Linked DNA regions of Allochromatium vinosum DSM 180. The protein of the gene in region 2 interacts with the protein of the main gene of each other region in a pairwise test. Links are inferred from orthologs where the notes say so. Each region holds a gene or a part of one and is shown on either strand. Other genes may lie near its edges. The genes, in order: ALVIN_RS02390 and ALVIN_RS09310.

Evidence for each region.
Region 1: the proteins of ALVIN_RS09310 (region 2) and ALVIN_RS02390 interact in binary tests that used the Escherichia coli proteins (3 or more experiments, as listed by UniProt). The link is inferred for Allochromatium vinosum DSM 180 from one-to-one orthologs.

The regions. Positions count from the first base shown.
Region 1 is NC_013851.1:547,614-550,877, forward strand. The notes cover bases 249-3,192. They hold ALVIN_RS02390 (adenosine kinase), read right to left. Parts: upstream 2,242-3,192; coding sequence 1,255-2,241; downstream 249-1,254. Other genes in these bases: ALVIN_RS02385 (hypothetical protein), read right to left, coding at 249-1,097; ALVIN_RS02395 (hypothetical protein), read left to right, coding at 2,366-2,836; cydC (thiol reductant ABC exporter subunit CydC), read right to left, coding at 2,846-3,192. In the rest of the region: tRNA (adenosine(37)-N6)-threonylcarbamoyltransferase complex dimerization subunit type 1 TsaB, read right to left, coding at 1-165; more of ALVIN_RS02385, read right to left, coding at 171-248; more of cydC, read right to left, coding at 3,193-3,264. UniProt on the Escherichia coli protein: Catalyzes the ATP-dependent phosphorylation of fructoselysine to fructoselysine 6-phosphate. Functions in a fructoselysine degradation pathway that allows E.coli to grow on fructoselysine or psicoselysine.
Region 2 is NC_013851.1:2,148,500-2,151,771, forward strand. What follows is about bases 167-3,118. They hold ALVIN_RS09310 (methyl-accepting chemotaxis protein), read right to left. Parts: upstream 2,807-3,118; coding sequence 527-2,806; downstream 167-526. Other genes in these bases: ALVIN_RS09305 (ATP-dependent nuclease), read right to left, coding at 167-245; ALVIN_RS09315 (PAS domain-containing hybrid sensor histidine kinase/response regulator), read right to left, coding at 2,860-3,118. Also shown: more of ALVIN_RS09305, read right to left, coding at 1-166; more of ALVIN_RS09315, read right to left, coding at 3,119-3,272. UniProt on the Escherichia coli protein: Mediates taxis to the sugars ribose and galactose via an interaction with the periplasmic ribose- or galactose-binding proteins.

The DNA.
Region 1 (3,264 bases), 1.6 Mb from region 2 along the record:
GTCTCGCAGCTCCAGGCCGGCCTGCTCCAGCAGACGCTGCATCATGCCGAGGATGAGTTCGCCATGGCGGCGCGGGGCGAGGGTGAGTTCCTGAACGACGCTCCGGTCGACGAGGAGTGCGGCCGAACAGGTCTCGTTGGATGTGTCGATGGCGAGTAATTTCATGGAATTCAAAATGTTTCGAGTCCAAGTGGTCGGCCGCCAAAGGCACCCAGTCCAAACGGACCGCTTTCGAGTTCGTGGAGGTAGGGGTAGGGCGGTTGCAGCACCCAACCCCGGAAAGCCATGTCCAGACTGCCCTGGAGCTGGCGTGGCGGCTCGTCGGCCGAGACCTCGACAGTGAACAGCCGCAGCCGGCCAAGCCTGGTGTGCGGATCTTCCAGTCGGGTCTGAGCGGCCCAGGCCGGTAGCCCGTCCATGAAGTATTCGCTCTGCGGCGCCGCATCCTTGAGCTTGGCCGCCAGCCCCAGCAGCAGCAGGGTCTTGTACTCGATCTCCTGATCGAATTCGCCGACCGTCGGGCGTTGGGCGTCGAGATCCCAGAGCGAATTGGACCGGCGCGAGCTGAGATAGAGATGCAGCTCGTGCAGGTCACGCCAGGTGCCTGCCGGCAGGGCGGCCTTCCACAGGATCGCATAGCGGATCTGACGGTTGGCGAAGCGGAACAGGTTGCGGATCAGCCACAGACGTTTGTGTTGCTGGCGCTCGCTGGGGACCGGATGCTCCTTGTCGAGCTGGTGCAGCGCGCGATCGAGGTTGACGAACATCAGCCGCCCGAGTCGCTGCTCCATGGTGAGACCGGGCGCGGTCTCCGTGGCGGTCGCCTCGCCCGCATAGGGCTTGGGCAGGCCGGCGCAGGTCTTGAGCACCGGAGCCTTCAGCAGCGACAGGACAGTGAGACGCCGGCTGGCCGAGAGTTCGGCCTTGCGCAGGTTCTCCAGCGTCAACACGAGCGCGGGACCGGCCTGACGCACCCCGCGTGTCCTGAGGCTGGCCAGCCAGTCCTTCAGGGCGTCCAGATCCGTGTCGAAGCGCGGCCGGGTGCACTCGCGGATGGCGAGCGGCGACGGGATCGATTGGGCATCGAAGCTCAGCATTGATTCCTCCTGTCACGAAACATCCAGCCTGTGGCAAGGCAGGAGTCCATGGCCGGGACGTCTATACCTGATGGCAATGCTAGCTTTATTCCGCCCTGTGATCTGTCGACTCGATTCCAGTTTCACGATCGAGCCGGCTGAAGCCGGAGCCCTGGTTTCAAAACGCTTTCAGGATGTTGCGCGTCTCCTCGGCCGTGATGCGCGGCCCGAGTGAAGTGACGAGCTTGGCCGAGGCCGCCGAGGCCAGATCCCCCGCGCGCTGATGCGTCCAGCCCTGGCTCAGTCCGTAGAGGAAGGCGCCGGCGAACATATCCCCCGCGCCGACCGTATCCACCGCCTCGACTTCGACCGGATCGATCTCGATCAGCGCCCGACCGTCCCAGACCAGCGCGCCCTTGGGACCGCGGGTGATGGAGAAGTGGCGCGCGATGGTCTTGAGATAGTCGACCGCCTGATGCAGATCGTCCGAGCCGGCCATGCCCATGGCCTCGAACTCGTTGGCAAACAGCAGATCCACGCCCGAGCCGATCATCTCCAGCAGTCCGGGCTTGAAGAACTTGACCATGTTGGGGTCCGACAGCGAGATGGCGGTCCTGACGCCCGCCGCCTCGGCGATCCGCTTGGCCTCGATCGATGCCGCGCGCGCCGAGTCGGACGTGACCAGATAGCCTTCGGTATAGAACCAGTCCGAATCGCACAGTGCCTCCTCGACCAGCTCCTTGGTCGAGAGGTTGCCGCTCACGCCCAGGAAAGTGCACATGGTGCGGTCGCTGTCCGGCGTCACCAACACCACGCAGCGTCCGGTGTGACCCTGATCCTTCTCGGTGTGGTGATTGGTGTCCACGCCGCCCTCGATCAGATCCTTCATGTAGAAGTGGCCCAGCTCGTCGTCGGCGACCTTGCAGGAATAGAAGCCCTTACCGCCGAACTGGCTGAAGGCGATGATGGAGTTGGCCGCCGAGCCGCCCGAGCCGCGCTGAGGATGGTGCGCCTTGAGATGCTCCATGATGCTGAGCTGCTGGTGTTCGTCGACCAGGGTCATGACGCCCTTGTCGATGCCGAGGATGCCCAGATCCTCGGGCGTGACTTCGTATTCCATGTCGACCAGGGCATTGCCGATGCCGTAGATGTGATATTTCGCCATGATGGTTCCATGAGTGCACAAAAAAGTGGACCATTGTACCGAGCCATCGAGCCGCTGGCGCGTTCCGGCGGCGATTTACCATCTGAACGGAGCGGTTTTTCGCGCAAGACTGATGAAACGTAAGATGAATCTGTTGATGATCATCGGGTTGGTGGGCACCCCGATCGCCGGGACTCAGTTCGGCCTGGACTATGGCCGTGCCATCTGGGGCGCGCCCCAGGTCGAATGGACGCCCATCGAAATGGCCCTGCCGCTGGAGCAGACCAGCGGGAACTTTCAACTCTTGCTCGACAATGAGCCGCTTGCCGACCATTTGGCGCGTAACTCGCTCACGGCGCTGGGATCGGAGGGACTGGCCTATTTCGTCACTCCCCAGATGGTCCGGGTGCGTCTCAACAACTGGCCTCAGATCCAGGCGTGGAAGGCCCATTTGCTGCACATGGGGGTGTACTCCGCGCTCGGGCTCGGCGTGTCGCTGACCTGTCTGATCGTGGGGCTGGTCGAGTTCTTCCGCCAGACGCCCGTGCCGCGACGACGACCGCCCGAGGCACAGGTGGCGCGTCCCGTCCGTCGTCGTGATCCGGGTGTGTTCTAGCCTCGAAACTCAGCGCGTCTCGGCCTCGGCGCGCAGCGGCAGCAGGGCCGCCTGCATCGCCTGCGGAATGACCGAGACATCACCGCGCGCCAGCTCGCGTCCCTGATCGAGCACCAGCACCTGATCGACCCAGTCCAGACCGGCCGGACGATGGGTGATGAGCAGCACGGTGCGTCCGACCATGAGGGTATCGAGCGCCTGCATCAGATCGCGCTCGGTGGCAGCGTCCAAACCCTCGGTCGGCTCGTCGAGCAGCAGGATGGGCGCGTCCTTGAGCAGGGCGCGCGCCACGGCGATCCGCCGCCCCTGACCGCCCGAGAGTCGCACGCCGGTCTCGCCGACCCAGGTGTCATAGCCCTCGGGCAGCTCGGCGATGAAGTCGTGGATCTGGGCCACGCGGCAGGCCGCTTCGATCGCCGCCTGCGGAG
Region 2 (3,272 bases):
GGAATACGGCCGAGTACTTCATTAGTGATGCCGTCAATACAAGCAATCACTTCTACCATCTGCCCCGGATCATGAAAATCCTTGACAGAAAGTGCGGCCGGTTTCAGAACCCAGCTGAGGGCCTGGAGAATGGATGACTTACCGGTGTTGTTCTGGCCAACCAAAGGAGTATAGCTCTCCAGTGGCAACGAGACATCTTTGCAAGCACGAAAGTTCTTGATCCGAATGTGACTAAGGCGATGCATTTGAAGTCCTTTTATTTTTCTTATAAAACTGAAAAACAGCGCAGTTTATCATCACACATAAGAGTGTATCCAGACAGTGGCCAGAAATCTGAGCCTCAGTACAGTGCGAAAATCTCACGCTTAGCTTAAGCGATTGATTTTTCTGCATCATGTTATTTGCGGCGCAATTCGCCCGAAAAACCCGGCCCAGCCGGGGCTTGCAGTCGGTTTGAGCGTCGCTGTCGATGGGGCATGGCCACGCTCAGCCCGATTGACGAGAAGCCTCATCAAGGGCGAGCGACTCACCCGCCCATCGACCGCCCGACCTGTTCCGCCGTACTGTGCCGATAGTGCTGCTCCAGACAACGAATTTTCATCACCGTCTCATCGGAGAGCCGCGCCAGACGCTCGGAGAGGATGAGATCGGCCTGGACACGATCCCCCACGATGACGTGCCGCAGGACATCACCGGCACACTGGTGGAACTGGGCGTGCTTGGTCCGCAAGGTCTCATAGTCGGCCGCCGACTGGAACTGACGACCTGCGCCATAGATCCAGAGCCCAAGCGCACATTTGTCGTCACAGGAAACGACCTCCGGATCCTGCGGCTCACTGCGCCCCTCGATGACGCGACGCAACTTCTTCGACCATTGTTTGTGTGCGTACACGAAATCATCGAAATTGATCGTGCCCTCATCAGCCGTGTCGAGTCCTTCATGCGCCAGACGCATCGGGTCCAACTTGAAGATGGACACCATCCTGTTCAGCGCCACGGCCTGCTCTTGCAGGCTCTCGGCAGCGGCTGCCGCCTGCTCGACCAAGGCGGCATTGCGCTGTGTCGTCTCGTCCATCTGGGTGATCGCCTGATTGACTTGCTCGATGCCCGTTTTCTGCTCGCGGCTCGCCTCGGCAATTCCGTTCATCAAGTTCACGACCTGCCGGAAAGAGCCGACGACGCCGTCCATGCTCGCACCGGTTTCAGCGACCAGTCCGGCGCCGTCGTCCACTTGGCGGACGGAATCGGCGATCAAAGACTTGATCTCCTTCGCCGCCTGGGCGCTGCGCTGAGCCAGTCCCCTGACCTCGGCGGCGACGACCGCGAAGCCGCGCCCCTGTTCACCGGCCCGCGCCGCTTCCACGGCGGCGTTCAGCGCCAGGATATTGGTCTGGAACGCAATGCTGTCGATGACCCCCACGATGTCCGAGATCTGCTTGCTCGACTCCTGGATCCGCCCCATGGTTTCGACGACGCGCGCGACGAGCGCACCGCCCGAAGCGACCTGCTCGTTCGCACGCTGCGCGAGTTCAAGCGCCGCATCGGCATTGCGCGCATTCTGCTGGATGGTCACGTTGAAGTGATGCATCGCGCTGGCGGTTTGCTCCAGGCTGCTCGCCTGCGCCTCGGTGCGTTCGGAGAGATCGGCATTGCCCGCCGCGATCTCGGTGGAGGCGGTATGGATGGCGTCGTTCGCCTCACGGATCTGCCCGACCAATCGCTCCAATTGAACCAGGGTCGTGTTGGTGTCGCGCTTGAGCTCGGCGAGGCGTCCCTTGTAGTTCGATTCGATCCGTCGCGTGAGATCGGCCTGAGCGATCGCCTTGAGCACGGCCGCCAGTTCGTCCAGCGCCGTGGTGACGATCTCGGTGAGATGGTTCATGCCCTCCGCCAGATCCAGGAAGAATCCCTGTTTGCCTTCGAGACTCAAGCGCTGGTTGAAGTCGCCCCGCGCGGCCGCATCGAGCAGGACGTCGAGTTCAGTCTCGGCCATGACTTCGGCCGTGCGATCGATCCATTCGATCACGGTCCCGACACGCTCACCCTGAGCGTCGAACACCGGATTGGCGATGAGCTTGAAGGTGCGCCGTCCCACGCGCATCTGCGCGATATAGGTGCCGACCAACTGCTCCAGGAGCGCTTTCTGATGCGCGGGGTTGCGATGGAAGTCGGTCAGGCCGCGACCGGCGAGGTCTTCAGCATTGAAGTTCGGCAATACCTGGCGAATGTCGGCCTCGGCTTCGCGCATCATGCGGTGGAAGGACTCGTTCAGATAGATCAGCGTTCCGGCGTTATCGGCGACCATCATGTTGGTGGAAGCCTTGTCGAGCGCGCTCTTGAGACGCTGCATGGCATGCAGGGTCCGCTGATCGGCCGTGGCACGTTCAGCGAGCCGAGTCTGCATCTTCAGCAGTGAGACCAGGAGCTGGCCGATCTCATCGACGCGTTTGGTCGCCATGTCGCTGCTGTAATCGCCCGCGCCGATGCGCTCCAGGATGCCGGCGACGGCCCGCAGCGGCTTGGTCACCAGACGCCGGGTCATGACGAGGATGACCGCCCCCATGGCCAGCAACACAGCCGCCGCTCCCATGAGGATGGCATGGCGCAGCAGCGCCGCGCTGTGACCGAGCGCCTTCAGATCGGTGCCGTCACCGATGACCGGCTCACCGGACGGGTGGGCGCCCGCGAGCACAGCCTGGGCGTAAAGGTCGAGTCCCCACGCCAAGGCGGTGAGCAGTACCAGAGTCAAACCGAAAATCACGCCGGCCAGTCGGGTGGCGAGCGACCTGTGGAAGATCGATGGCATCGTGGAATCCAGTGCGTTGATGACGCGTTGATGTGGAGGCCGGCCCCTGGAGATCAGAGTTCGGCTGTCTCATCCAACAGTTGAAGTGCCTCGGCGAATCTCAGTCCATCCAGTGCCATCGCGAGCGCCTGTGTCGTCTGCTCGCCATGGACGGCCATTAGATGCCGCTCCAGCTCTGCAAAGAGACGCCGTGCCGGCTGTGGCCGATTGGTGGCCAGGGCCGCACGGAGCTTGCCCAATTTGGTCCGATCCACTGTTGCGGCGGACGTGACATCCGCCGGCCTGGACTCGGCCGTGTCGAGATGGGCAACGAGCGCCCGATGCAAACGCTCGAAGCAGGCCGTGAACCGGGTCGCGTGTCCGTCGAGTACGGAATCATCCGTCGGACCATGCGCCTTGACCGCCTCCTCCAGCGCCCCCGCGTGTCGGGCCAGCTCCAACGCCCCGAGATTGACAGCCGCCCCGC